DNA from 3 places in the Paenarthrobacter sp. NPDC091711 genome. Region 2 is predicted to be linked to each of the others. Evidence: riboswitches for the same ligand, from Rfam matches in the RefSeq annotation. Region 2 holds a riboswitch; each other region holds the start of a gene.
What was found. A riboswitch is a leader RNA that binds a small molecule or an ion and turns the genes downstream of it on or off. The one in region 2 is predicted to bind thiamine pyrophosphate.
Positions count from the first base shown of each region.

Region 1: linked by a shared signal. The riboswitch ahead of thiO (glycine oxidase ThiO) and the one ahead of thiD (bifunctional hydroxymethylpyrimidine kinase/phosphomethylpyrimidine kinase) in region 2 are both predicted to bind thiamine pyrophosphate.
Region 3: linked by a shared signal. The riboswitch ahead of ACIQH5_RS15490 (ECF transporter S component) and the one ahead of thiD (bifunctional hydroxymethylpyrimidine kinase/phosphomethylpyrimidine kinase) in region 2 are both predicted to bind thiamine pyrophosphate.

Region 1 is NZ_JBIVTF010000004.1:26,000-35,588, forward strand. It holds gene ACIQH5_RS08045 (RNB domain-containing ribonuclease) at 1-749, opposite strand, end outside; gene ACIQH5_RS08050 (TM2 domain-containing protein) at 864-1,811, opposite strand; gene ACIQH5_RS08055 (ferritin-like fold-containing protein) at 1,970-2,653, shown strand; gene thiE (thiamine phosphate synthase) at 2,675-3,352, opposite strand; TPP riboswitch at 3,380-3,498, shown strand; gene thiO (glycine oxidase ThiO) at 3,491-4,789, shown strand; gene thiS (sulfur carrier protein ThiS) at 4,786-5,022, shown strand; gene ACIQH5_RS08075 (thiazole synthase) at 5,026-5,838, shown strand; gene ACIQH5_RS08080 (4a-hydroxytetrahydrobiopterin dehydratase) at 5,877-6,212, shown strand; gene ACIQH5_RS08085 (hypothetical protein) at 6,285-6,587, opposite strand; gene ACIQH5_RS08090 (DUF3107 domain-containing protein) at 6,626-6,850, opposite strand; gene ACIQH5_RS08095 (TetR/AcrR family transcriptional regulator) at 6,901-7,635, opposite strand; gene moeB (molybdopterin-synthase adenylyltransferase MoeB) at 7,642-8,844, shown strand; gene ACIQH5_RS08105 (SDR family NAD(P)-dependent oxidoreductase) at 8,883-9,589, shown strand, end outside.
Region 2 is NZ_JBIVTF010000001.1:61,328-70,916, forward strand. It holds gene ACIQH5_RS00330 (Rne/Rng family ribonuclease) at 1-2,467, shown strand, start outside; TPP riboswitch at 2,651-2,749, shown strand; gene thiD (bifunctional hydroxymethylpyrimidine kinase/phosphomethylpyrimidine kinase) at 2,740-4,275, shown strand; gene rplU (50S ribosomal protein L21) at 4,675-4,983, shown strand; gene rpmA (50S ribosomal protein L27) at 5,046-5,309, shown strand; gene obgE (GTPase ObgE) at 5,464-7,050, shown strand; gene proB (glutamate 5-kinase) at 7,040-8,221, shown strand; gene ACIQH5_RS00360 (glutamate-5-semialdehyde dehydrogenase) at 8,218-9,582, shown strand.
Region 3 is NZ_JBIVTF010000010.1:91,280-100,868, reverse strand. It holds gene ACIQH5_RS15515 (siderophore-interacting protein) at 1-667, opposite strand, end outside; gene ACIQH5_RS15510 (penicillin acylase family protein) at 769-2,889, shown strand; gene ACIQH5_RS15505 (GNAT family N-acetyltransferase) at 2,956-3,555, shown strand; gene ACIQH5_RS15500 (energy-coupling factor transporter transmembrane component T family protein) at 3,638-4,432, opposite strand; gene ACIQH5_RS15495 (ABC transporter ATP-binding protein) at 4,429-6,018, opposite strand; gene ACIQH5_RS15490 (ECF transporter S component) at 6,018-6,638, opposite strand; TPP riboswitch at 6,714-6,850, opposite strand; gene ACIQH5_RS15485 (NUDIX hydrolase) at 7,131-7,823, shown strand; gene ACIQH5_RS15480 (DUF4235 domain-containing protein) at 7,859-8,119, shown strand; gene mnhG (monovalent cation/H(+) antiporter subunit G) at 8,190-8,582, opposite strand; gene ACIQH5_RS15470 (monovalent cation/H+ antiporter complex subunit F) at 8,572-8,850, opposite strand; gene ACIQH5_RS15465 (Na+/H+ antiporter subunit E) at 8,847-9,413, opposite strand; gene ACIQH5_RS15460 (Na+/H+ antiporter subunit D) at 9,410-9,589, opposite strand, start outside.

The sequences.
Region 1 (9,589 bases), on a different contig from region 2:
GTCATGAGTGAGATCTGCGCGTTCCAGTCCTCAACCGGGAGGGAGGGGGCAGCAGCGATCCTGTATCCGCCGCCGTCGGTTGCTTGGACGATTTCCTGTTCCGGCATGTTGAGGCTTGCGCCGCCGCGCCGCCGTTCCAGTTCAACACGCTTGATTCCCACTTCTTTGAGGAGCTGAAGTACGGGCGGGGCCGAACCGTCGTCGATCTGCTGCTGAGCGCCCTTGTAGCTGAGTTTGGCCCTGCTGCGAACGGCGGCGCGGGCAACGGTGACAGCCAACACTTCAGCTTCCGCGTCCAAATCGAAGTCCCACACGAACGCACTGCAGTCCTGATCGGCCAAGAGGCTGCCGGCGTTCTCGCTGATGACCTCCGGATGCAGCGGGATCCGCCCGTCAGGAGCATAGAAGGTCTGCCCGCGGTGACGGGTTTCGTGGTCCAGTGCCCCACCCGGTTCCACGAAAGAGGGGACATCGGCGATTGCGTAGAGGACCTTGTAGCCGTCGCCGGCACGGTCAATGAACAGGGCCTGGTCCAAGTCCGTGGAGGTCGCCGGATCAATGGTCACGAATGGTACGTGCCGCAGGTCCTGACCCGGCAACTCAAGGTCCGCGACGGCTTGCCGTGCTTCTTCCACAGCTTCAGCCGGGTATTCGCCAGGGAGTTCCAGCTCTGCCCTAAGAGCGGCAAGAGCCGCGGCGAGCTGGTCCGAGGAGTCGTCGACGTTGGGCGCTATCCGATGATGTGACACGAAAATCAGGGTAGCCCGAAACCGGCGGATAGTCTTGGATGTCCCACCCAAAAAGCCCGCTACCCCAAGGGGGCAACGGGCTTTCCGTGCGGCGGTATGGACCGGGCCGGCTGTTTAGTTTGCCGGTGTCAGGGTGAAAGTAGCTGCCTTGTCGCCGAAGTCATCGCTGATGACTACTGTGGTGGGGCCGTTCTTGATGTCGAAGGCAATGACTCCCCGCTGCATCTCTCCGGCGGCTACATCCCCGGAAGGCAGTCCTCCCAGACCATCCTCGACGTAGATCTCCTCGCCCTTGGCGCCGTCCGCGTCGAAGGCCTCGAAGTTCGAGGGTGAGGCGTAACTGCTTCCAGCTGTGGCCTCCCAGGAAACCTCCAAGAGGAGGAAGCCTTCCTTGGTCGGTTTCATATAGGACATCCCGGGAATTTCGGTGGTGTAACCAGAGTTCAGGAGGCTGACCTTCACGGTGTTGCCCTCGGACATGGTGACGGTTAAGGAACCGTCATCAGAGGCAGTGCCCGACGACGGTGCCGGTGCCTCCTGGGAGGCCGACGGCAGGACCGGGGCAGCGGTGCCTGCACCCTGGACTGCAGCAGCAACAAGGGTCAACGACAACACCGTGGACACGATTCCGACAATCAGGCCCGCGAACCAGACGACAATGGTGATGATCCATGCCTTCTTCTTGTTCTCCGGGTAACCCGCAAGTGGACGGCCCTGCTTGTCCCGGGCGTTTCCCGTCAGCGTGATGATGAGGTCAACGATGGACCAGATACCGAAGCCGCCGGCTGTGAGCAGCTTCGCGATTCCGGTACCGATCTTGCCCAGATAGAAGCGGTCCACACCGAAGCTACCCAGGAGCAGGGCCAGGATCCATGTGGTCATGAAGGACTTCGCCGGAGCTCCCACCGGGGTTCCGTAGGGGCCCGAATCCGGTCCGGGCTGGTAGCCCGGCTGTGCCCCACCCTGGAACTGGCCGCCGTAGGCGTAGGGTGCGGCGGGGACCTGCGGAACTCCTGACCCGGCGTCGTTTTGAGGCGCGGGTGGGTAACTGGGGTGACTCATTGAAAATCCTTCAGTGAAGTGGGTGCGAGGAGGAGGACATGCGCTATGCAGGGCAAGAGGGCAGTCAACTCACTTCGAGTCAGCCTAGTAGGAATGGAGCTGGAAGCAGGAACGCAATCCCCGGGAACCGGATGGCCAGCCAGGGATAGGCTGGGTCCATGGGCATTTCCGCGGACGCCGCAGCTTCTGCCGGGCAACTCTCCACCGGGCAACTCTCCGGCGAGTTGCTGGGCGCCATGGCGTATGGGGAGTTGTCCGCTTTTGGGCGGCTCTCATTGGATTCACGCTATGCACCCACACTCCATGACCGGGCGGTGCTGGCGAAGATCGCGGTGGGCGCCTACGGCAATTTCGCACTGCTCAGCGACCGGTTGAAGGAGATGGGCGTCGACCCCGAAGATGCGATGCTGCCGTTCCAGCGTTCCTTCGATCATTTCCACGAGCGCACCAAGCCGGGGGACTGGTTCGAATCGCTCATGAAGGCCTATGTGATCGACACCGTGTCATCTGACTTCTACAAGGCTGTCTCGACGTTCCTCGACCCAACAACGCAACATTTTGTTGAGCGCGTGGCTTCCCCGGACCAAGCCACTGAGGTCCTTCGCGTCCTGCTCAGGAGGGCCTTGGCCGATGACCCGCGGCTGGCCTCGCGCCTTGCACTATGGGGCCGCCGCTTGGTGGGAGAGGCTCTGACGCAGGCGCAGCGCGTAGGCATGGACCACCCCCTGCTGGGCCCAGCGCTGAAAAGTGGCGGGGACGCGCGGGCCGCGGTGAAAACCTTGACGACCGAACTCGCCGGAAAGCACGCACGCCGGATGACAGGCCTGGGCCTGACGGCGTAGACGCCACCGCCTCAGGGCCCACTAGCGCTGGACGGTGTCCAACGCCTGCAACAGCGACTTCGCCGCCGCCGTCGGGTCCGTTGCCTCGGTAATGGCACGGACGACGACGATGCGGCTGGCCCCCGCGGCTACCACCTGTTCAACGTTGCTGTGGTCGATGCCGCCGATGGCGAACCACGGAAGAGTCACACCGCCGCCTGCACGTTTCTCCGCTTCTGCGGCATATGTGACCAAGCCCAGACCAACAGCAGCACGGCCGGGTTTGGTGGGTGTAGCCCAGACCGGACCCACGCAGAAGTAATCCAGTCCCAAGGGGCCTTGGGAAGTGGCCACAGCTGCGTCAATCTGTTCCGGTGTGTGGGTGGACAGGCCGATGCCGGTGACGTTCGGCAAGAGGGTTCGGGCAGCTGTCAGTGGCAGGTCCTTTTGCCCGATGTGGAACACGGGAGCCCCGGAAATACTGGCAACATCCGCCCGGTCGTTGACGGCCCAAAGCCGTCCGTGCCGTTGCGCAACGCTCCGCAGCACGGCCAACATCTCAAGTTCCTCCGCGGCCTCCAGGGTCTTGTCCCGGAGTTGGATGATGTCCACGCCGCCCTCGAAAGCGGCGTCCACAAAGTCTTCAAAATCGCCCTGCCGTTTGCGGGCATCGGTGCACAGGTAGAGACGGGCGGAGGCGAGGGTGTCAGGCTGGGTCATGGAAACCAGAGTAGTTCCTCTAAACTGGGCACGTACTGCGGGAGCCGCGAGGGTCGTTATATGACTGTCCGGCTGAGAGGGCTTCAGAGCCGACCGCTTGACCTGATCCGGCTAGTACCGGCGTAGGGAAGGAAACGAATGGCAGATCCCCGCCACACCCACCTCCAGGCAGATGTGGCCGTCATCGGCGCGGGCATCATAGGTCTCGGCATCGCCCACGAAGCCAGGCGACTGGGCCGTTCAGTGGTGCTGATCGATCCCCACCCGGCCTCGGGCGCAACGTTCGCGGCAGCCGGAATGCTTGCACCTGTCAGCGAACTGCACTACCAGGAGGAAGACCTCCTGGAATTGATGCTCGTGTCTTCCCAACAATGGCCCTCCTTTGTGGAGTCCCTTCACCAAAGGGGAAGGGACAGCGGATACCGCACGACGCCGACCCTCGCCGTAGGCGCCGATGCCGCCGATCGCAGGGCGCTCGCAGACTTGAGGTCTGTGCAGCTTGCCGCCGGTTTAGGTGTTGAACCGCTGGCCTTGCGGGACGCAAGGCAACGCGAGCCACTTCTCAGCCCACAGATTTCCTGCGCCTTCGACATTCCTGCCGACCACCAGGTGGATCCGAGGAAACTGGCGGCATGCCTCGTGGCAGGATTGTCATCCCATGAGCCGGACCACCAATCCTGGGTGTATGGGGCAGATGAGGGATACGCCGTGTCTTCGCCGGCCCGCGGCCTGCTGTGGGACGGCGGACGGGTCGCTGGTGTTCAGCTCGAATCCGGCGGCCTCGTCCACGCCCGGGAGACGGTGGTGGCCAACGGACTGGGAGCTCCTCACCTGTGCGGGCTTCCTGAGGGCCTGAACCTTCCAGTGAGGCCGGTGTACGGCGACATCCTCCGGCTCCGCGTTCCCGAACACCTGCGGCCCTTGGTCTCGTCCACGGTTCGCGGGATGGTTCGTGGCGTGCCGGTGTATATCGTGCCCCGGGATGATGGCACCGTGGTCATTGGAGCGACACAACGCGAAGACGGATTGTCAACGGCTTCCAACGCTGTTTCCGCGGGCGGGGTGTACCAGTTGCTGCGGGACGCCCAAGTGCTGGTGCCCGCAGTCGCGGAGCTGGAACTGCTGGAGGCAACGGCCCGCCCCCGCCCTGGAACTCCCGATAATGCACCCTTGCTTGGACGGGTCAACGGTCCCAACGGCGACGTTGAGGGCCTGGTGATCGCCACTGGTTTCTTCCGCCACGGAGTCCTGCTGACTCCCGTGGCCGCCAAGATCGTGGGAGAACTCATCAACGGCTCCAAGGACCCCCGGTGGAATCCCTTCCTGCCCGATCGATTCGGGGGCAACGCCTCTGTTTCCCCTTTACTCTCATCAGCCGTACTCACACCTGCCGTACACGCACCAGCGGCTAAAACCCTTACCGAGGAAACCGCATGAATATCAAACTCAACGGAAACGATCACGCAGTGGCCGACGACGCATCCGTCAGCACCCTCGTCACTGCCATGACCGGCCGGGTCCTGGACCGCCGCGGACAGGCGGCCGACGGCGGAAAGCTGGGTGTCGCCGTCGCACGTAATTCCGAGGTGGTGCCGCGCAGCCAATGGGCCGTGACGGCGCTCGCCGACGGAGACGAACTCGAACTCGTAACAGCAGTCCAGGGAGGCTGAAGCATGACAACATCAAACGTTGACGTTCGCACCACTGGCGCCCCCACCGACGCCCTGGTGATCGATGGCGTGGAACTCGGTTCCAGACTCATCATGGGTACCGGCGGAGCGCCGAGCCTCGATGGCCTGGGGGCTGCGCTTCTGAGTTCGGGGACGGAGCTCACTACAGTGGCGATGCGCCGCTATTCGCCGGCTGAAACGGGATCGCTGTTCCAGCTCCTGGTTGACCACAACATCCGCGTCCTGCCCAACACCGCCGGTTGTTTTACGGCCAAGGATGCCGTGATGACCGCTGAGCTCGCTCGGGAAGCCTTGGAGACCGATTGGGTGAAACTGGAAGTCATCGCCGACGAACACACGCTCCTTCCTGACGCCGTGGAATTGGTGGATGCGACGGAACAACTGGTTAACCGCGGCTTCAAGGTGTTCGCCTACACGAATGATGATCCCGTTCTAGCGCTCAGGCTCGAGAACCTGGGCGCCACCGCCGTCATGCCGCTGGGATCGCCCATCGGGACCGGCCTTGGCATTCTGAACCCGCACAACATTGAGCTGATCGTGTCCCGGGCTTCCGTGCCTGTGGTGCTCGATGCCGGAATCGGGACCGCGTCCGACGCCGCCCTTGCCATGGAGCTGGGCTGCGACGCCGTCCTGCTTGCAACCGCTGTGACCCGGGCGCAGAACCCGGTCCAGATGGGTGAAGCCTTCAAACACGCCGTCATCGCCGGTAGGCTGGCGAAACAAGCTGGCCGGATTCCCCGACGGGAGCATGCACTGGCGTCCTCTGCGATGGAAGGCCGGGCGGAGTTCCTCTGATCGGCTCTTCGGAACAGTCCTGAAGAGGAGGAGCAGTCATGGCACGTCAGGACGAGCAATTGACTGAGGAAGCCATCAACGCTGCCCTCGGGCTCCTTCCGGACTGGAAGTACCAGGAAGGCCTGGTGACTGTCTATAAAACCTCGACGGCGGCGAACGCGCTTGCGCTCATCGCCGCGGTGGGACAGATCGCCGAAGAACAAAATCACCATCCGGATCTGGAGTGGCGCTACAACAGGGTCTTCCTGCGCTACGTCTCCCATGATGCTGGCGGACAGGTAACCCAACGAGACGTCGCCGCTGCCACTGCAGTGAGCGAAGCAGCTGCGAAGACAGGTGCCGCCGCGCAACCCGAGCGATATCCGGCGTCGTGAAGCTTTAAAACAGTAGTGACTGCCACCGGTTGGTGACAGTCACTCTGCTGTGCCTTGTTGCTGCTTTGGGCCCTAGAGGCGAAGTGCCTTGGTCAGGGCCGCAGTATCGTGCTTGGTGCGCGTCCTGCCCAGGAAGACCACTGCGCCCGCGGCAGCAGCGGTTCCCAAGACAATCGGCAACACCCATGGAATCCACGTCGCGCCAGGCTGGTAACCCAAACCGGCACTGATGAACGCGATCCAGCTCAGGGTGCCCACAGCTGCTGAGACACCGGCCGGCAACGCGATCCCGTATTTGCCGTGCCGCTTGTCGTTGGCCCACACAATGAAACCGGTGGCAACGGTGGCCAGAACCACCACGACGAGAGAAAGCATGAAAACTCCTTAGCGGACGGACGAGAGGTAGGAAAGCCCTAGAGGGCGCCGAAGCCTACGCGCCGGGTTTCCTCGGCGCCGATCTCCACATAGCCCAGCACGTTGCCGGGAACGATGATCTGGCGGCCCTTTTCATCAGTGAGGCGAAGCTCGGAGCCTTTGGTCACAGCCTCGGCCACAATCTTGGCGACGGCGTCGGCATCCAAGGAGGATTCGAGCACGATCTCACGGCCAACGTTCTGAATGCCGATCTTTACTTCCACAGCAAGGCCTCCAAGCCAATCAAGTTGTAAGTCAGTCCTCTATTTGTAGCCTAGGACTCTTTGGGGAATCGACTGATTCCGCGCCAAGCTAAACGATAGATCAGATCACTGGCCACATCGAGGTCCAGGTTTCCATCCGTTTCAAGCCAATATCTGGCGCTGACCTGCGCCATTCCAGCCAGGCCACGCCCAAGAAGCTGCGCTTCAAGAGGGGGCAGCTTGGTGTCCTCGGCGATCACGTGGGCCACGGCATCCGCGAACGTTTTGTTGAACGTCTCCAAACGCGAGCTGACATCGGGATCGTTGATCAGGTCCGACTCGAACACCAGGCGATGGGCTTGGTCGTCATCGGCAATGAACCTGTAATAGGCGCGCATAACGGCCTTGACGCGTTCCTTGTTGTCCGTGGTGGAGTTCAAGGCGTCGAGCATCAGCTGCGTCAGGGTAGCCAAGTGGCTGTCCAGGAGCGCCATGTAGAGCTCGCGCTTGGACGGGAAGTGCTGGTAAAGCACTGGTTTGCTCACATGAGCGGCTTCTGCGATTTCATCCATGGCCGCCCCGTGGAAGCCGTTGGAGACGAATACTTCCAAGGCCGCGTTCAGCAACTGTGCGCGGCGCTCGTCCCGCGGCAACCTTGGTGAACGCGTTGTACCTGCCCGTTCCTGCTTGGCCGGTGCCCCATCGTTTGCCCGTGTGCCGTCAGCCACAGTCTGCCGCCTTTCCTTTGCAGTTATGACTACTCTACCGGGGGGTAATATGACCCGGCGGTATCTGCGGGCATACATTGGGGTATGGCCTCAATTGTTGCTGCCCACACCGCTGCGCCCGCTGTCCTGCCGCCCCTTGTTGAACCGGCAGCCGAACTTACGCCCACCGAGGTGGAACGGTATTCCCGGCACCTCATCATTCCTGAAATCGGCGCCCTGGGCCAACGCAGGCTTAAGAATGCCAAAGTCCTCGTCATAGGCGCCGGCGGCCTGGGGTCCCCGGCACTGCTGTATCTGGCCGCCGCCGGAGTGGGGACGCTGGGCATCGTGGACGATGACCAGGTGGACCTCAGCAACCTGCAGCGCCAGGTCATCCATGGTGTGAAGGACGTGGGTACGCCCAAGATCGAATCGGCGCGTAACGCCATCGCCGAACTCAACCCCCAGGTCAATGTTGTCCTGCATGACGTCCGGCTCGACTCCTCCAATGCGCTGGAGTTGTTTGAACAGTACGACCTCATCCTGGACGGCGCTGACAACTTCGCCACCCGTTATCTGGTGAACGACGCCGCTGCCATCCTCGGCAAGCCCTACGTCTGGGGATCCATCTTCCGCTTTGACGGCCAAGTGAGCGTCTTCTGGGCCGAGCACGGGCCAACCTACAGGGATCTGTACCCCGAAGCGCCTCCTGCCGGCTCTGTGCCGTCCTGTGGCGAGGGCGGCGTGTTCGGCATGCTCTGCGCAGCGGTGGGATCTCTCATGGTCACCGAGGCCGTGAAGCTGATCACCGGCGTCGGACGTTCATTGCTGGGCCGGGTGGCGCTCTTTGATGCTTTGGGCGGAAGTTGGCGCGAGATCAAGGTCTCCAAGGATCCGGAAGCCGAGCCCATCACGGAACTGACCGACTATGAGGCCTTCTGCGGCGTGACGCCACTGGTGGCCACGGACCAGGATCACACCGTTTCCGCCAAGGACCTCGCCGCAATGCTCGCCGAGCGGGAGCTGGGGGAGAGGGACTTCGAACTTGTGGACGTCCGCGAGTCCGGCGAGCACAGCATCGTGAATATCGACGGCTCTGTCCTCATTCCGCAGGGCCGCATCCTCTCCGGCGAGGCGTGGGTGGAGCTGCCGCAGGACAAGGACATTGTGTTCCACTGCAAGGCCGGCACCCGCTCGGCGGCTGTCCTTGAGGCAGCGCAAAAGGCGGGTTACACCCGCGTCAGCCATCTCGACGGCGGTATTCTCGCCTGGGTGCGCGACGTCGAGCCAGAGAAGCCTGTCTACTAGTCGTTGCCTGGGCCCGGCCCTGTCTGGGAAGCTCAACCATGAGCGAAGACTGGACAGACGCCCCGCAACGGCCGATCGGCTCCGGATTCGGGCACGGTTCGACTGCCGCGGAGGTTATTGGCGGCATCGACCTTACTGGCAAGAGTGCGATCGTCACCGGGGGATATTCGGGGCTTGGCTTGGAAACGGTGCGGGCCTTGGTTTCGGCCGGCGCGGACGTCACTGTGCCGGCCCGCAGGCTCCAACACGCAACAGCGGTCCTGGCAGAAGCCGGCCTTGGAAACGAGGTCCAGGTGGAACAGATGGACTTGGCCGATCAAGACAGCGTCAAGGACTTTGCGTCTTGCTATCTGGAGAGGCATCCCACTTTGGACATCCTCATCAACAACGCCGCCATCATGGCAAGCCCGGAACAGCGGGTAGGCCCCGGCTGGGAAGCGCAGTTCGCCACCAACCATCTGGGGCATTACACCCTGGTGAATACGTTGTGGCCTGCTTTGGCCGCCGCCACTGACGCCCGGGTTGTTTCACTGTCTTCCACCGGACATAAGCTTTCTCCGATCCGGTTCGACGACATCAACTTTGCCACCGGTTACGAGAAGTGGCGGGCCTACGGCCAAGCCAAGACGGCCAATTCCCTCCTTGCCGTGGAGTTGGATCGACTGGGCAGGGGCTCCGGAGTGCGGGCGTTCGCAGTTCATCCGGGCGGCATCATGACCGAGTTGCAACGTCATTTGCCCAAGGA
Region 2 (9,589 bases):
CAGGAGCCGTGGCCGCCGAGGTCGCCGCGGAACCGAACGCGACGAGAATGAGACTGAAGACGGCGCCGAGTCGGAGGACGAGGAAGCGCCGGCAGCTGAGGCTCTTGAAGAAGGCGTGACGTCGCGTCGTCGTCGTCGCCGTCGTCGTGGAGATCAGGATCTTGAACTGACCGGAGGCTCGGATGACGATCCCCCCAACACGGTCACGCGCGTTCGCGCACCCCGCCCCATCACCGAGGCGGCTCCGTCCAACCGCGTGACGGGCGTCAAGGGCTCCACCAGGTTGGAGGCCAAGAAGCAGCGGCGCCGCGAGTCCCGGGAAACCGGACGCCGCCGCCAGGTCATTACCGAGGCCGAGTTCCTTGCCCGCCGCGAGTCGGTGGACCGCCAAATGATCGTCCGCCAGCGTGACGATAGAATCCAGATCGGTGTTTTGGAAGACGGTGTGCTCGCTGAGCACTTCGTGTCCAAGACCCAGCAGGACTCCCTGATCGGCAATGTGTACTTGGGTAAGGTCCAGAACGTGCTGCCGTCCATGGAAGCTGCTTTCGTGGACATCGGACGTGGCCGCAACGCCGTCCTGTACGCAGGTGAAGTCAACTGGGACGCGGTCAACCTTGAAGGCCAGCCGCGCCGGATCGAGAACGCCCTGAAGTCCGGAGACTCCGTCCTTGTTCAGGTCACCAAAGACCCCGTGGGTCACAAGGGTGCCCGCCTCACCAGCCAGATCTCCCTGCCGGGCCGCTACTTGGTCTACGTTCCCGGTGGTTCGATGACCGGAATCTCCCGCAAGCTGCCCGACGTCGAACGCAACCGCCTCAAGCGCATCCTGAAGGACCGCTTGCCGGAAAACGCCGGTGTCATTGTCCGCACAGCTGCTGAAGGTGCGTCGGAGGAAGAACTGACGCACGACATCAACCGTCTGCGCGCACAATGGGAAGGCATCGAAGGGCAAGCCTCGTCCACCAAGGTCCTGGCTCCTGAACTCCTGTACGGAGAGCCCGATCTCACCATCAAGGTGGTTCGCGATGTCTTCAACGAGGACTTCTCCAAGCTGATCGTCTCCGGTGACGACGCCTGGGACACCATCGAGGCTTATGTCACCTACGTTGCACCGGACCTCGTGGGACGCCTTGAAAAGTGGACCAAGGACCAGGACATCTTTGCTGCATGGCGCATCGACGAGCAGATCCATAAGGCCCTGGAACGGAAGGTCTTCCTGCCGTCCGGTGGTTCGTTGGTCATTGACCGCACCGAGGCCATGACCGTGGTGGACGTCAACACCGGCAAGTTCACCGGCAGTGGCGGAAACCTTGAAGAAACGGTCACCAAAAACAACCTCGAAGCGGCCGAAGAAGTGGTTCGCCAGCTCCGCCTGCGCGACATCGGCGGCATCATCGTCATCGACTTCATTGACATGGTCTTGGAATCCAACCGTGACCTCGTCCTGCGACGCATGGTTGAATGCCTTGGCCGCGACCGCACCAAGCACCAGGTGGCCGAAGTGACGTCCCTGGGCTTGGTCCAGATGACACGCAAGCGCATGGGCACCGGCCTTCTTGAGGTCTTCGGAGAGCAGTGCGAGCACTGTGCCGGACGAGGCGTCGTCACGCACGACGAACCCGTTGAGCACCGCCGCGCCAATGCGGTAGCTGCAGAGCATCACCGCCCGCACACCGAGGTGCAGCAGCCCGCTGCACGGACCGAACGGAAGCGCCGCCGCGGTAAGGGCGGGGGACAGGCCATTGCCGAGACCCCTGCGCAGGTCCATCCGACGACGTCCGCCCCGGTTGCCCCTGCAACCCCGGCTGAACCTCAGGATCCTGCCCGTCAAGCCAAGGCCGAGGCCACCAGGGCTGCCTTGGCCACCATCGCAGCCGCAGCACACGCCGCACACCTGCACGACGACGAAGTTCACCGCGCGGAAGAGCAGGCACGAGTTGCCGGCCAGCACCAGACGGACAGTCCCGTATCCGGAACCGCAGTCACCGACGAAGCGGCAGCGACTGCCCGTGAAGCCGCTGTCCAAGAGGCACGGTCCACTCCAGTCCTGCGCTTCGGCGGGGAAGAAGTTGCCTTGCCCTTCGTGGAGCACCACGAGGAACCGCAGGCTGCCAAGCCGGCCATGAGTCTTGATCTCTTGGCAGAAGCGTTCTCCCACCTTGGCGCTGCTCCGGCTCCTGAGGAAGAAGCCGTGGTGTCTTCGCAGACCAGTGCTCCGGCACGGCCTGCAGAGGAGGACCCCGAGTCTGCTTCAGCTCCGCGGGGTCGTCGTGGCCGTCGGAACCGGAGTGCCAGCAGGGCCCAGGGTGCGGCCAACGAAACCAGCGTCGAACACCATGAGGTGACGGCGTCGGCCACGCGAGGCACGGCCCATGAGGCCAAGGCGCTCGTTGAGCCAGTCAAGAAGGTTTCGGCGGACGAGCCCATCATCCTTGGCGTCGGAGTCCCGGCGTCGGAGCTCTAACAAAGGACAAGCCGCTCTAATCCCAGTAAACAGCGGTTGAGAGGGCCCTGTACTAACTGCCTTTGGCGGATGAGTACAGGGCCCTTTTGCGTCCCTTCACTTCACGGCACGGGCCCGTCCAGGGTCATATCCGGGCTCTGACGTGGTCCGGTTCCCGCGCTCCTTGCTTCCCGGTTAGGCTTGGGGACTGACACGGGGTGCCGGGCGTTGGGCCAGGCTGAGATCCAGACCCGTTGAACCTGTCCGGTTAGCACCGGCGAAGGGATGTCCTCATGACTGCATCAACATACTCATCTGTGTACCCCCTGGACGCCTCCGACGATCAGTCCACAGCACGGCCCATCCCACGGGTTCTGAGCATTGCCGGCTCAGATCCGTCAGGCGGTGCCGGAATTCAGGCGGACCTCAAGAGCATTGCAGCGCTGGGCGGGTACGGCATGGCTGCCATAACTGCTCTCACCGCGCAAAACACTGTGGGAGTCAGTGCCGTCCACGTCCCTCCAGCGCACTTCCTGCGTCAGCAACTGGAGGCCATCAGCGGCGACATCACCATCGATGCCGTCAAGATCGGAATGCTTGGCGATGCTGCAGTCATTGAGCAGGTCCGGGCTTGGCTCGAAGAGGTGCGCCCCGCCGTCGTGGTCCTTGATCCGGTGATGGTGGCCACGAGTGGTGACCGGCTGCTCCGGGAGTCTGCAGAGAATGCCCTGCGTTCGTTGCTTCCACTGGCTGACCTCATTACCCCCAACATTCCGGAGCTCGCCATGTTGCTGGGGGAGCCGGAGGCCGCTGACTGGGCTTCGGCGCTGGAGCAGGGAAAGCGGCTCGCTGCGGAGTACGGAAACACTGTGCTGGTCAAAGGCGGCCATTTGCCGGGCCCGGAATGCCCGGATGCCTTGGTGAACACCACCGGCCTGCTGTCGCGCGACGTGGTCGAGGTGGTGGGTCCCCGCGTCGCGACGCTCAACAGCCACGGAACCGGTTGCTCCTTATCTTCCGCCTTGGCCACGGTCCAAGCCCGCACGGGTAACTGGGAGGCTTCACTGCGGGAGGTAAAACCATGGCTGCTGGGGGCGTTGACAACCTCAGAGGACCTTCAGGTCGGGCAGGGGAACGGGCCGGTGAATCACTTCCATGGCCTCCAGCAGGTATCAGCGCCGGGCGCCTTTGCGGCGACGATGTGGAAGGCTGCCGTTCCGGAACTCGAATCCATCTACGGGCTTGCTTTCATTCAACAGCTCCAATCCGGCGACCTTCCTGAACGTGATTTCAATTACTACCTCGCCCAGGATGCGATCTACCTCAACGGCTACTCCAGGGTCCTGGCACGTGCTGGCGCCCTTGCCCCCACGGAAGAAGAACAGCTGTTCTGGGCCAAGGCATCACAGCAGTGCCTGGAGGTTGAATCGGAGTTACACAGGAACTGGCTCAGCACCCGCGAGGCGCCCGCGGGAACCGGGCCTGTCACCAAGTCCTACGTGGATCATTTGCTGGCAACGTCCGCTTCCGGCAGTTACGCCGTGGTCCTCGCCGCGATCCTGCCTTGTTACTGGTTGTACGCGGAGGTGGGTCAGCAGCTCCATGCTGCCTATGTGGATGCCGGAGCCCCCACAGATCATTCTTACGCGGACTGGCTGAAGACCTATGCCGACGAGGACTTCGCTGCGGCAACGCGGAAAGCGATCAATCTCACTGATGCTGCGGCGATCGCGGCTTCCGGCACGGAGAGGGCCGCCATGATGGAGGCCTTCACCCAGTCTTGCCGCTACGAGACCGCGTTCTTCGATGCGCCCAGGCTGTTTGCTTGAGCTTTCCCAAGGCCCTGTGTCAGCAGGTCTCCCAGGGCCTATAGAGGTTAATTGCATGGAGACGTCCGCGCGTCGGTGGCCGAATCGCGTTAATCTCGCCTAAACCCTGTAAGCTGTATGGGCACGGTGCCGGGAGAGTCCGTTACAAATAGTGACGCAAGTCACGAGGTAGCCTCCGGACCCGGCCTCATTTGCAGCTGAAGGTCAAACTAGCGTAATCTTGATCTTCGGTGCTTACGCCAACACTTGGGTTATGCCCCTTGGAATTGTTCATGGGATGACTCGCGGACTTCGATCAGAAGTCCACGGCGTTGAGGCACAGCGCGAACCAGGCCTGATTCCGGTCCAAGGTTCCGCACGCAAATTTTGTAATAAACGTCGAGAGAAGTGAGTACCCAAGTGGTGTACGCGATTGTCCGCGCAGGCGGCCGCCAAGAAAAAGTTTCCGTTGGAGACTACGTAACGCTGAACCGCGTCCCCGGTGGAGCCGGTAGCACGCTTGAGCTGCCCGCATTGCTCCTGGTTGATGGCGAGAAGGTCACCTCCGCAGCTGCGGAACTGGCCAACGTCAAGGTCACGGCTGAGATCCTCGAGGACCTCCGTGGTCCGAAGATCGTCATCCAGAAGTTCAAGAACAAGACCGGCTACCGGAAGCGTCAGGGTCACCGTCAGGAACTGACCAAGATCAAGATCACCAGCATCGCGTAACTTTCGTTACCCGCTGTTCAGGTTTTTCAGTTTCCCCAGAAATTTAGAGGCAGGCATTTCACATGGCACACAAAAAAGGCGCGAGTTCCACTCGCAACGGTCGTGACTCCAACGCTCAGTACCTGGGCGTCAAGCGTTTCGGTGGTCAGGTAGTTTCCGCTGGCGAGATCATCGTTCGCCAGCGTGGAACCCATTTCCACCCCGGCGCAGGCGTCGGTCGCGGTGGCGACGACACCCTGTTCGCACTGCAGGCCGGTGCGGTTGAGTTTGGTACTCGCCGCGGCCGTCGCGTAGTGAACATTGTTGCTGCTGCAGCTGCAGAGTAACAACAAGTTCTGAACCGGTGGAGCGGGCCAAACGGCCCGCTCCACCGTTCTTTTAACCGCATTACAATCGACTAGGGCGCTGTAGCGCACTGGTTTTTGCAACAGCGCTGGCAACAGCAACAAACGCTGTAAGACAGCAACTGAGGAGATCCACGTGGCGAGCTTTGTAGACCGGGTAGTCCTGCACGTATCCGGCGGAACCGGCGGCCACGGCTGTGTCTCTGTCAAGCGGGAAAAGTTCAAGCCGCTCGGCGGCCCTGACGGCGGCAACGGTGGCAATGGCGGCGATGTCATTCTTCGCGTGTCTGCCCAGACCACAACTTTGCTCGATTACCACCACGCTCCCCACCGCCACGCCACCAACGGCGGCCCCGGCATGGGTGACTGGCGCGGCGGCAAAAACGGTGAAACCCTGATTCTTCCTGTGCCTGATGGCACCGTGGTCAAGACCAAGGACGGCGAAGTCCTGGCTGACCTCGTTGGCGAGGGCACTGAGTACATTGCAGCCGCCGGAGGCCAGGGCGGCCTCGGCAACGCCTCCCTGTCATCGCAAAAGCGCCGGGCACCGGGATTTGCGCTGCTGGGCATCGAAGGTGAATCCAGTGACGTCGTCCTGGAACTGAAGTCCATCGCAGATATCGCTTTGGTTGGTTTCCCCTCAGCCGGTAAGTCGAGCCTGATTGCAGCCATGTCTGCTGCCCGGCCAAAGATTGCCGACTACCCCTTCACCACGCTCATTCCCAACCTTGGCGTGGTGCAGGCAGGCGAGGTCCGTTTCACTATTGCGGATGTTCCCGGCCTGATTGAAGGTGCCAGTGAAGGTAAAGGCCTGGGCCATAACTTCTTGCGCCACGTGGAGCGTTGTGCCGCACTGGTGCACGTCCTCGATTGCGGAACCCTTGAATCGGACCGCGATCCTCTCTCAGACCTCGCCATCATTGAGGCCGAACTTGAGAAGTACGCAGTGGACATGAGCTACGCCGGCGTTGACGGTGAAGTGGTGCCCCTTAACGAGCGTCCCAAGCTTGTGGTTCTCAATAAAGTGGACCTTCCCGACGGCAAGGACATGGCCGAGTTTGTCCGCCCGGACCTCGAAGCCCGCGGATACCGGGTTTTTGAAGTATCGGCAACAAGCCACGAAGGTTTGCGCCAGCTCGGCTTTGCCATGGCTGAAATCGTCAAGGCCGCACGTGATGCCGTGCAGACAGCCCCGCCCAAGGTGGCTCCTCCGGTCCTGCGTCCGCGCGCTGTCAACGAGTCCGGCTTCAAGATCCGCCGCGAAGAGAAGAACCTCGAGCCGCTGTTCCGCGTCCTCGGCGAGAAGCCTGTGCGCTGGGTCAAGCAGACCGACTTCACCAACGAGGAAGCCATCGGCTATCTTGCCGACCGCCTTGCCAAGCTTGGTGTGGAAACTGAGCTCTTCAAGGTTGGCGCCAAGCCCGGCGACACCGTAGTCATCGGTGAAGACGATGGCGTGGTGTTCGATTGGGAGCCCACCATGATGGCCGGGGCAGAACTGCTGGCAACGCCCCGCGGTACCGACATTCGCGTTGCGGACATCGGCGACCGCCCCACACGTTCACAGAAGCGCGATGAGCAGATCGAGCGCCGCGAAGCCAAGGCTGCTGCGAGGGCCGAGCTTGAAGCTGAGCGCAAGGCAGGTATTTGGACTGAGTCTGTCAGTGGCCGCCGCGCCCAGGCAGTGAAGGAAAGCCACCTGGATTCCGGTGATGACGACTAGGACCGTCGACGCTCCGGACACTGCTGACGGCCTGGAACGCCAGGCCCTTGCCACCGCCAAGCGGATTGTTGTCAAAGTGGGGTCTTCCTCACTGACCAGCATCAAGGGAGGCATCTCCGAAAAGTCCCTTACCGGACTGGTCAATGCCCTCGCCGAAAAGCGCAACGCAGGTACTGAGATCATCCTGGTTTCCTCGGGTGCCATCGCCGCCGGCCTTGCGCCCTTGGGCCTGGCCAAGCGGCCCAAGGACCTGGCCACGCAGCAGGCTGCAGCGAGTGTTGGGCAAGGACTGCTGATGGCACGGTACACGCAGGCCTTCAACGCCCACGGTGTAACAGTGAGCCAGGTTCTGCTAACCGCCGATGACCTCATGCGCCGAACGCAACACACCAATGCTTTCCGGGCCCTGGACAGGTTGTTGAACCTCGGCGTGGTGCCTGTAGTCAATGAGAACGACACCGTAGCCACGCATGAAATCCGTTTCGGAGACAACGATCGGCTCGCAGCTTTGGTGGCGCACTTGGTTCGCGCTGATGCGCTGGTGCTTCTCTCCGACGTCGACGCCCTGTACGACGGACCTCCGGCCCAGGGCGCCCAACGGATTCCGCTGGTCCGGGGTCCGCAGGACCTCGAGGACGTGACCATTGGCAAGGCCGGCAAGGCCGGTGTAGGAACCGGCGGCATGATGACCAAAGTGGAAGCCGCGTCCATTGCTGCCGGCTCGGGCATCCATGCACTTGTCACGTCCACGGCCAACGCCGCAGCAGCCTTGGCGGGAGAGGATGTGGGAACCTGGTTCGCCGTGAACGGAAACCGCAAACCCGTCCGCCTCCTGTGGCTGGCGCACCTGGCGACCGTTCACGGCCGGCTGATGCTCGACGACGGCGCAGTGAAAGCCGTGCGGGACAGGCACCGGTCACTCCTTCCCGCAGGCATTTCGGATATTAGTGGTGACTTTGAAGCCGGGGATCCTGTCGAGATGGTTGCCCACGACGGGACGGTGTTGGCACGCGGCCTGGTGAACTACTCTTCGGAAGAACTCCCGCGCATGTTGGGACGTACCACCCAGGAACTCGGTCAGGCCATGGGCCGTGGTTATGACCGCGAAGTTGTTCATGTTGATGATCTGGTGCTCCTGAGGGCGTCACGCTCATCTAAACTTGGAGCATGACTGAAGCGCTGACCCCTGACGCCCCTGTGATCTCCGACGTTTCCGGTACTCCCGGCCAGACGCCGGAGAACCCTGCGGCAGGCGGTGTGCCGTTGTCACCCGAAGATGTCCAGGCTGCCGTCCACGCCATCGCCGACCGCTCCCGTAAGGCTGCCCGCCGCATGGGGCAGGCCAACCGTGCATGGAAGGATCGTGCGCTGCGTGCCATCGGAACTGCCTTGTTGGAGAACCGGAAGCATGTGCTGGAAGCCAACTCCAAGGACGTGGCCTTGGGCCGCGCCAACGGGACTTCAGCTGCGCTTCTGGACCGTTTGACCTTGACCCCCGCCCGTATTGACGGCTTGGTGGCTGCCCTGGAAAACCTGGCCGGGTTGCCCGATCCCGTGGGCAATGTGGTCCGGGGTCAGACACTTCCCAATGGACTGCGCTTGCGGCAGGTGAACGTCCCCATGGGTGTTGTAGCCGCCATTTATGAGGCCCGCCCCAACGTCACGGTGGATATTGCCGGCCTGGCACTGAAGAGCGGAAATTCAGTCATCCTTCGGGGAGGTTCCGCCGCAGCCAACACCAACGAGGCATTGGTTCGGATCCTTCGCGAAGCCTTGGATTCCGTAGGCCTCCCCGCAGACGCGGTGCAGACAGTTGACCAGTACGGCCGCGAGGGGGCCAATGTGCTGATGCGTGCCCGTGGCCGGGTGGACGTCCTCATTCCCCGTGGCGGGCGCGATCTCATCCAGACTGTGGTGACCAACTCGGCCGTGCCGGTCATTGAAACCGGCGAAGGCAACGTCCATATCTTCATCGACGAGTCCGCGAACGAGGACATGGCCGTGGAGATCCTCCTCAACGCAAAGACGCAGCGTCCCAGCGTCTGCAACACCGTGGAAACCCTGCTGGTGCATTCACGCTCCACGGTGCTGCCCGCCGTTGCCAAAGCGCTGCGTTCCGCTGGAGTCACCCTTCACGTGGACGAGCGGATTGCCGCTGCCTTGGGCAGGGACATTGAGACCGTTCCTGCTGACGATGACGACTGGGCCACCGAATACATGGACCTCGATCTCGCCGTAGCCATGGTGGACAGCCTGGACGAGGCAGTCAACCACATCCGTACCTGGACCACCGGCCACACGGAAGCTATCCTCACGAACAATCTGGCCAACGCTGAGAAGTTCATAGCGGACATAGATTCAGCGGCTGTAATCGTCAATGCCTCCACCCGGTTCACTGACGGCGGCGAGCTGGGGCTCGGAGCCGAAGTGGGCATTTCCACCCAAAAGTTGCACGCCCGGGGTCCCATGGGCCTCACGGAGTTGACCACCACCAAGTGGATCGTCCAGGGTGAGGGCCAGATCCGCGCCTAGCAACGCG
Region 3 (9,589 bases), on a different contig from region 2:
TGACGATTGCCCGCGTACTTGATGCTTCGCAGGCGATCCAGAAAAAGTCGTCCCCCACGGAAACAGCGTCTGCCGTGAGCGCAGCGCAGACTTCCTCCACCAGGGCGGCACCGTCACGTTTGCGCGGAACCCAGGTGACGACGTCGGAATCGGAGGTACGCACCTCAAGCGAGGGGTCGGCGTCGTGCTGGTATTCAAGCCACGCCGTCACGGGAGCTGCGCCTGCAGCAACGCGCTGCCGCTCATCCAGCAGTGAATTGATGGCCGGGATGGAAGCGGGATCGCCTACCACCCAGATCCGCCGCGGGGCTGGCCGCGGGAAAGTGAAGGAGCTGCCTTGGACGGTGGCATCAATGGTGTCGCCTGGCTGCACTGAGCGCGCCCAATCCGCAGCAACGCCGTGGTGCATCGCGAAGTCCATGCTGAACGTACCGTCCGCAGGGGACGCGTTGACCAAGGTGTAGGCGCGCTGGTGGGCCTTACCGGAATCGTTGAACCAGAGCCGGATCCACATGGTGGGATGCAGGCCGCTGCGCTCCAGTAGTCCGCCGTCCCGCACGTGCACGCGGAGGAAGTCCGGGGTGATTTCTTCGCTCCCCGTGACTTCCAGGGTGAAGTCCTTGGCGCCCATGACTTTGAGGACGACGCCTTCCCAATTGCGCTTCAAGCAACACTCCTTCACGAATGTCCACGATTTGTGAACGGGGCCAAAGCCATTTATCTTGAGCTTAAGTAAGCCTAACCTAAGCTCGAAAGCGGCCTAAGATTATGACGCCTGCCCCAACGCAGCAACCCGCCCCGGCAGGCGGCCCCGGAACGTACCGGGATCAGTGGGGAATCCCGCACTTGTGGGCTGACTCAGCCGATGAACTCGCCTTTCTGCAAGGTATGAATGCGGCCACGGACCGCTCCTGGCAGATCGAGCTGGAACGGTGGCGTTCGGAAGGCCGCACAGCCGAAGTACTGGGCGCAGACGCGGTGCTCTGGGACCGTTTTGCCCGCCAAGCGCGGCTGGATGACACCGCGCGCCGCTGCTTCGATAACCTCGACGCCGTCACTCAACGCTGGTGCGGGCAGTACGTGGCGGGCGTCAATCAAGCACTGGCGGAAGGCCATAGGGGCGGAGCCGAGTTCCAAGAGTCCGGGTGCGAACCCGAGCCTTGGAACCCGTGGACCCCGCTCGGCGTCTTTCTGGTGCACCACATCCTCTTCTCCACCTTCCCCAACAAACTGTTTCGGGCACACGTCGCGCGGACGCTCGGCGAGGATGCCGTCAGCCTGTTCAGCATCGAAGCGCCCGTCTGGTCAGGCAGTAACGCGTGGGCCGCCCACGGCTCGACGACGGCCACCGGCCTGCCGCTGATAGCCGGCGACCCCCACCGGCTCATGGAACTCCCCGGCGTGTACCAACAAATACGGCTGGCCTGCCCAGAGTTCGACGCCATCGGATTCGCGTTCCCCGGTGTTCCCGGCCTCCCGCATTTTGCCCACACCGGCAACACCGCCTGGGCCATCACCAACGCCATGGCCGATTACCAGGACCTCTTCGTGGAGGAGTTGCGACGGATCAGCGACACCTTTGGAGAACGCGTCGAGGCGCGGGGAGCGGAAGCCTGGGAACCCGTCGTCGTGAGTTCCGAAACCATCACCGTCCGCGGCGGTGAGCCGGTGTCCGTTGAGATTATCGAAACCGCGCGCGGTCCGGTCATCTCCGAAACGCCCGACGGCGGAGCACTCAGTTTGCGCTTCCCGGCCAGGGTTGAGGGGCGGCTGGGTTTCGAGGCCCTCCTCCCGCTGCTGCGGAGCCGGAGCGCCTCCGAGGTGGAAGCCGCGTTCGATGCTTGGGTGGAGCCCGTCAACAGCGTGGTGGCCGCGGACGTTTCCGGGTCTGTTCGGCATTTTGTTGCCGGACTGGTTCCGCAACGAAATCCGGCCAACCGCCGCTTGCCCGCCCCGGCCTTCTCGGCCCGCCATCAGTGGGAAGGACAGTATGTGGTCCTGCCCCGCACCGAGGTTCAGCGTTTTGCCGTGAGCGCGAACGACCGCGATGCCGGCGGCGGTGATGCCGTGGCCATGGAGTTCGCGCCCGCACACCGTGCCCTGCGTATAAGGGAGCTCCTGGAGTCGACTCCGGCGCCGTTGTCCGCGGATGACCAGCAAGCCATCCACATGGACGCCTTGCTGGGTCCGTGGCCACTGTTCCGGTCATTGCTGTCCGGGCTGGCCGCCGAGGACCTGTCCGCGGAGGCCAAGGAACTGCGTTCGCTGTTGTTGACGTGGGATGGAGTGATGGATGCCGGTAGCCACCAGGCTGCGGTCTTCGCAGCATGGCGCGGTGCCATGGTCCAGCGCCTGGCCCGGCACCCTGCACTGGCTCCCCTGAATGAGCCCACCGGCTACTCGCCACTCTTCGGGCCGTGGCTGTCCGTGGCCTCCCGCATTGGTTTCGCCGTGGAGACCCTGCTGGTTCGTGGCAACGAACTTGGCATCAGTGTTGGAGTGGAAGCCGCCGCAGCGCTTGAAGACGTGGCCTTGGAGGAGGCCATGCTCAACGGCGCTGCCTGGGGTGACCGGCACAAGCTTCTGGCCGTTCATGTCCTCCCCGGACCGCTCGCCTCCTCCGCGCCCACTGCTGATCTCAGCGGAGACACCGGCTGTGTTCTGTGCACCGAGAGCCTGCCCGGCGTGGATGACCGAAGCTTCCGTGGACCCGTAGCCCGTTACGTCTGGGACCTGGCCGATCGGCGCAACAGCCGTTGGATAGTGCCATTCGGTTCTTCCGGCACACCGGGCCACCAGCACTTCGCCGATCAGCTCCCGCTCTGGACCGCAGGGCAACTCGCCCCCGTGGTCACTGACTGGCCTGAACTGACCAGGGATCACCGCTGACCCACCCCGTTTCCCAGCAAACCCGCATCAACTCCGCACCAGCCCGCATCAGCCCCGAAGGAAGCCATGACCACCACCACCCAGGACTTCTCCGTCCGCTCCACCGTCTACTCCGAAGACCTCGAAGGATGGGGCGCGCTGCGGCTTGTCCCGCTGGTTCCTGCCGAGGACATAGACCTCATCTTCGAATGGGTCACCCAGCCCCGTGCCAAGTTCTGGGGCATGACGGAGAACTCCCGGGAAGAAGTCTTGGAGATCTACGAGTTCCTTGACTCCTTGGAAACCCACCACACCTTCCTGGCCATCCTTGATGGCGAGCCACTGGCCCTCTTCCAGACTTACGAGCCGCTGCACGATCCCGTGGGCGAGGCCTACCCGGCCCGCGAGGCAGACATCGGCATGCACCTGCTTCTAGCCCCGGCCACCCGGCCCATTCCGCACTTCACGCCGAAGCTTGGCACGTCCCTGATCAAGTACATGTTCTCCCTGCCGGGCAAGGACCGGATTGTGGTGGAGCCGGACTCCCGCAACGCCAAGGCCCTCCGGCGCCTGGAAGCGACGTGTTTTGAGCTGGGTCCCATCATTCAGCTCGCTGAGAAGGAAGCCCAGTTGGGCTTCTTGACCCGCGCAGGGTTCGACGAAATCCAGGAGCAGCAGGCGCCATAACCACCTCTGAACAGCGAAGTGCCGCCGGCGCCCCCAACAGGCCGGCGGCACGCTTGGTGCCAGCTCACCAACGCCTACAGCGCTAGCGCCAGACGAAACTCCAGGTTCCGGTCCCTACGGCCGTCAGCACCGCACCGGCTGCGATGACCAGTCCGCCGAGGACCACCCACGCATCCAGCATCGAGTACTTGGATTCACGCGCCCACGTCCGTTGCCCGCCGCCGAAACCGCGTGCTTCCATGGTCACTGCCAGCCGGGAAGCCCTGCGGACGGCTTGGACCAACAGGCCAAAGCTCTGGCCGAGGGTTGCTTTCAGCCGTTGGAACGGGCTGCCTTGGGACCCCACGCCACGGGCCCGGCGGGCCATTCCGATTGTTTGCCATTCCTCAGCCATCAGCCCCACCAGCCGCATCGCCGCGAGGGAGCCCAGGACAAAGCGGTGCGGCAGCTTTGCCTTCTGCGCCAAGGCATCAGCCAAGTCGGTGGGATCGGTGCAGGTCATCAGAAGGATCGCCGGCAACGCAATCGCCAAGCCGCGCAGCATGAAACCCAGCCCCAGCTCCAGGGAACCTTCGCTGATGGACCAGAGTCCGACGTCGAGCAGTACAGCGCCGCTGTCCGCCGCCACAATTGCGGTGCTCCAGCCGCCGATCGCTGCCGCGATGATCAAGGGCCAGGCCCGCTGCCACAGAAGCCTGAGGGTGAGTCCGGCCAGCGGGAAGAGCGCCAGTTCCGCAAGGAGTGCCGTGGAGGCGGAGACCCAGTCGATGGACAAGGCCAGCACCAGGGAAATCAGGAAGACGGACGCGAACTTGGCCAAAGGGTTGGCTTTGGTCAGGAGGGCGTGGTTCCCGCGCAGGTTCAGGGCGTCCCTCATGCTGCACCCGCTTCCTGACGCGTGGCTTCACCCTGTTGGACCGGGCCGAGCCGCAATTCCGTTCCGCCGAGCACGGCACTGAATTCTTGGTCGTGGGTCACGGAGACCACCGCGGTTCCGGCGTCCAGCAGCTCGGAAAGGAACGACGCCAGTTCTGCCCAGGTGTTAGCGTCCTGACCGAACGTGGGCTCGTCCAGGACAAGCACTTTCGGATGGGCCGCGAGGACCGTGGCCACCGAGAGTCGCCTCTTCTCCCCGCCGGACAACGTGTACGGGTTGGCATCCACCAGGTGCGTCAACCGCAAGCGCTCCAGCAGTTCATCCACGCGGTCCTCGCCGTGGCCAAGATGCTTCGGACCAAACATGAGCTCATCCAGGACGTTGCCCGTAACGAACTGGTGTTCAGGTTCCTGAAAAACCGTCCCAATGCGGGAAATCAACTGCTCGGCTTTCCACTTGTACGGATCAATGCCGGCGCCCTCGGAAAGCTCGACGGCGGCACTGACCTTGCCGTCCACCGGCGCCAGAAGACCGGCCAACGTGAGCGCAAAAGTGGACTTGCCGGCACCATTCGGACCCGTGATGGTCAGTGCCTGGCCGGCCCTGACCTGTGCGCTGATGCCCATCTGAACCGGCACGGGCGGGATGGTCTTGAAGCCCTTGCGTCGTGGCTTTTCCCGGGAAACAGCGAGGTCCTGCGACGCGAGAAGTAGCTGTGCGGCGTGGGTCTCGTTGCTGCGCTCCCGGGTTGCCGGGACGTATCCAGGCACCCAGACGCCGGCTGACATGAGCATGCTGCGGGCTTCTGAAAGGACGTGATCCGGCGGGCCGTCCAGGAGGACTCCCCCTGTGGCCCCGGCTGCGCCAGCGGAGCCGTGAGCCGCGGTTGACCCCGGCTGCAGGACCACAATCCGGTCCACCAGGTCCTTCCACACGGATACGCGGTGTTCCACCACAACAAGGGTGGCGCCGGTCTTGTCCAGGCACCGCCCTACCGCATCACGGACCTCCAGAACGCCGGCCGGATCCAAGTTGGCCGTAGGTTCGTCCAACAGGATCAGGCCGGGTCGCATCGCCAAAATGCCTGCCAGCGCAAGGCGCTGCTTCTGGCCTCCGGAGAGTGCCGCCGTCGGGTGATCCAACGCCAAACCGCCGCCTGCCGCGGTACGCAAGCCGACGTCGTCGAGCGCTTCATGGACGCGCGCCCAGATCTCCTCCCGCGGGACGGCCAGGTTCTCCGCACCGAACGCGACGTCGTCCCCCACCCGGGAGAGGACCACCTGCGTTTCCGGGTCCTGCTGCATCAGCCCGGCGCGGCCACGCTGCTCACGGGGAGCAACGCCGTCGATCAGCAGTGAGCCGGTTTCATCCGAGTCGTCTTCCTCGTCACCCAGCACGCCCGCCAAGGCATGCAGTAGCGTGGACTTGCCGGCGCCGGAAGGACCCAGCAGCAGCACCCGCTCCCCCGGTTCAATCCGAAGGTCGAGGCCCTGAATGGCGGCTTGGGCCCGGCCGGAATGCCGCCACCCCCAGCCCTCGGCTGAGATGGCGGCAGGCCGCACCGCGCCGTTTTGCGTGGCGGACATCAGTTGAAAACTGGCTCCGAAGCGGCCTTGCGCGAGGCGAAGGAGCTCAGCACGCCGGTCTTCGCCAAGCCGCGCGTCGCAGCCCAGGAGAGTGCGCCCGCGATGATCGCCCCGGAAATGGTGGTGAAGGTGATGTACGCCAGCTTGTCCACCGCCTCGTAGGCGATGTTCCAGCCCCAGGGCAGGAAGGAGTCGTTCAAACCGCAGAAGAGGCCCGCGCCAGCGCCCGCGAGGAGGGCCGTGGGCAGGTTGAACTTCTTGTACCGGAACGCAGCGAAGATGAGCTCGGCGCCCAGTCCCTGCAGAATGCCGGAGATGAGCACAGTGGTGCCGTACTGCGAACCCATGATGAGCTCGCCCGTGGCGGCCACAGCTTCGCAGAACAGCGCTGCACCCGGCTTGCGGATAATGAGCATGCCCAGGACAGCGGGGATCATCCACCCACCGGCGATCAGACCGGTGAGCGGCGGATACGTCGCGTTCATGGGGATGGATACCAGTGCCGCGCCTTGGGACCATGCCCAGAAGATCACGCCGCCGGCAATAGCGATCAAAGCCGCCACAACAATGTCTACAACACGCCAGTTATAACTGGTCTTCTTCACGTTTACCGTGGTCATTTTCTGCCTCCTGAGGTTACAGGAGGGGAAAGTGCTCCCCGCAACCCGGTTGGCCTGCGCCCCCCGGATCCGGACACTCTGAGAAGCTCGACTCCCTTGCGCCGGTACTAACCGGATCAGGTTCGAGGGTCTGCGGCTGTCCGCACTCTCAGCGCCCTCGCGTCTCCTGCATCTCTGCAGGGTCCGACGGCGGCGCTCCCCTGTCGTTATCAAATCTGCCCTGATGGGCTGGTTCAGTTTACACCTGAGCCCGTGGCGGGTGTTGCTGTCCAGTCACAATCGCCTTCCGGGGGCTGCGGGGTGCGTTGCGAGGCCCGCTCTACGCCCTCCCCCCGCGTTTTGGCACGCACACCAGGCCCCACAACGAGTACGGGGTGCGTTGCGAGGCCCGCTCTGCGCCCTCCCCCCGCGTTTTGGCACGCACACCAGGCCCCACAGCCGGACCTGAGAGAATGAACCAGCAGACGTCACCGCGGCAAAGGGGCACATTTCATGACTGACCTTCCCAAGCAGGACCCACCCAGCACTGAGGGCACTGTGCCGCAACCACGTCTCGCCGCAAGCGTTATCTTGCTCCGCGACGCCCCGGACGGGCTCGAAGCGTTCGTCCAGCACAGGGTGGACACCATGGACTTCGCCGCTGGCATGGTGGTCTTCCCGGGAGGACGCGTGGACTCTGCGGACGGGTCCGGGTGGGACTACCCGGCGGAACTGCTCGAACGGCACTCGGCAGACTGGAACCAGAGCTCCATCGGGGCGGAGCCGGGCGAAGCAGCGAGGAATGCCGGGACAGTGCTGACAGCCGCAATCCGCGAAGTCCGTGAAGAAGCCGGACTGAACATCAACGCCGCTGATCTCCGTCCCTGGGCCAACTGGGTTACCCCGACGGACATGCCCAAGCGCTTCGACACCTACTTCTACGTCGCCAAGCCCGCCCCAGGGGCTGAGCCCCAGCACCAAACCACGGAGGCCTGGAAATCACTCTGGATGCCGGTGGCCGGAATTCTCGCCTCCGAGGCGGCGGGCACCCTGAAGCTGATGCCACCCACGTATTACCTGCTCAAGGAAATTTCCGGGTTCCTGACGGTGGACCACGTATGGTCGGCCGAACACACGGTTGTCCCGGTCCTGGCGCCGGTTGGCTCCATGGCCGCGTTCCTGAAGGAACGGGAAAACCGCCGCTGACAGTGTTCGCCCTGCGTTGCAGCTAGGCTGGGGACATGAATCTCTTCCTCAAGCTACTGGGTACCGGAGTGAGCCTCGGAGCGGGCTTCGTCGGAACCAAACTCGTCAACAAAGGGTGGGAAAAAGCCACCGGCAACAAGCCGCCCACAGGCAACGATGACGTGGAGACGAGCCTGCGCTCGGCCCTGACTTTTGCCTTGATTTCCGCGTTCGTGAGCACCCTCATCCAGGTCCTCGCCAACCGCGGAACGCAGCGTGCCATCGCCCGCTTCGCCAAGTCCCAGGACATCGTCTAGATATCAGCCAGAGAACAAACAAGCGCGGGTCCGCTGTAGTGGGCCCGCGCTTGTTTTTGTTTATCGCAGTTTAGTTGTCGCTCCCGGGTTCCTGGCCGGCAGCCGCCCTTTGGACCACGGCCTCCAGTTCATCCTTGGTGAGCTTTTCGCGGTGTCCATGCTTGGTGCGGTACGCGGAGCGGCCCACCATGTGCGCGGACACTGGCGCTGTGAGGAGCTGGAAAATCCATGCCACCAACAGAACCGGCCACACCCACCATGTGCGCATCTGGAGTCCGATCGCGGCCAACATGAGGAACAGCCCCAGGACCTGCGGTTTGGTGGCTGCGTGCATGCGGCTCATGAGGTCCGGGAATCTCAGCAGACCAATGGCTGCACCGAGGGACATGAGGGCTCCCACTACCAGGAACACAGCGGTGACAGCATCAATGACAACGTCAAGACCGGAGGCGTCAGGACTCATTGTTCTGTTCCCTCCGCTCGGCCACGAACCGGGCAACGGTCACCGAGCCAATGAACCCGATCACCGCCAGGGCTACCAGCAGCATCAGGTTGTTCAGGTGCTTGTTCAGCGCCATGTCGATCGCCAGGGCAGCACCGAGGATGGCCAGCAAAACATCTGATGCCAGGACCCTGTCCAAGAGGGAAGGCCCGACGGCGATGCGGACAATCGCACCCGCGGCAGCCAGGCTGAGGATCACGGCGGTTACCACCAGGACTACTTCCTTCACAGCGCTGCCCCTTCCAGCCCCGGACGCTGTTCGGCTCTGAGTGCCTCGACTTCTTCGCGCGTACCCATAATGCGGATCAGCCCTGCCTCAATGTCTTGGGTTTCCTGACGAATTTTGTCGATGTCCGCCTCTTCATAAATGTTGAGTGCGTGCAGGTACAACGTGGAAGTGGAACGGTCCACCTCCACCACCAGGGAGCCGGGGATCAGCGAGATGACGTGACCGGTGGCCGTCACCATGAGATCGGAATGGCTCCGCAACGGGACGGCGACGACGGCGCTGCGGACCCTGGGCCCTTTGGCTACAGCGAGGTACAGCACCAGGAAGCTCGCTGCCACCACTTTGGCGAGGAACATCAGGGCAAAAGGTATGGCGCGCAGGACGTTGAACCTGCCGCTGAGCTCCACCGGCGGTAGGTAGAAGAATTTGGCCACCAGCACGGCAATCAAGGCGCCGAACAGGAGGTTGCCCGGGCTGAAGTCCCGCCACAAGGCACCCCACACAATCACCAGCCAGATCAGGAGGGGCAGTTCAGTGCGGAACGAGATCGGTTTACGGCTCATTTGGCTTCCCCCGTCCGTGCATCATCCGCTGGGCTCTGGTCCTTCTGCGTTTCACCCTTCTGAGCCAACGGTGGCACCACAACGGAGTCCCCCAGAACCGAGTGGATATACGCCGAACGGTCCAACATGATCCCGGCGGACCCGTCAGCAACCCTGAACAACGGACCTGCAAAGAC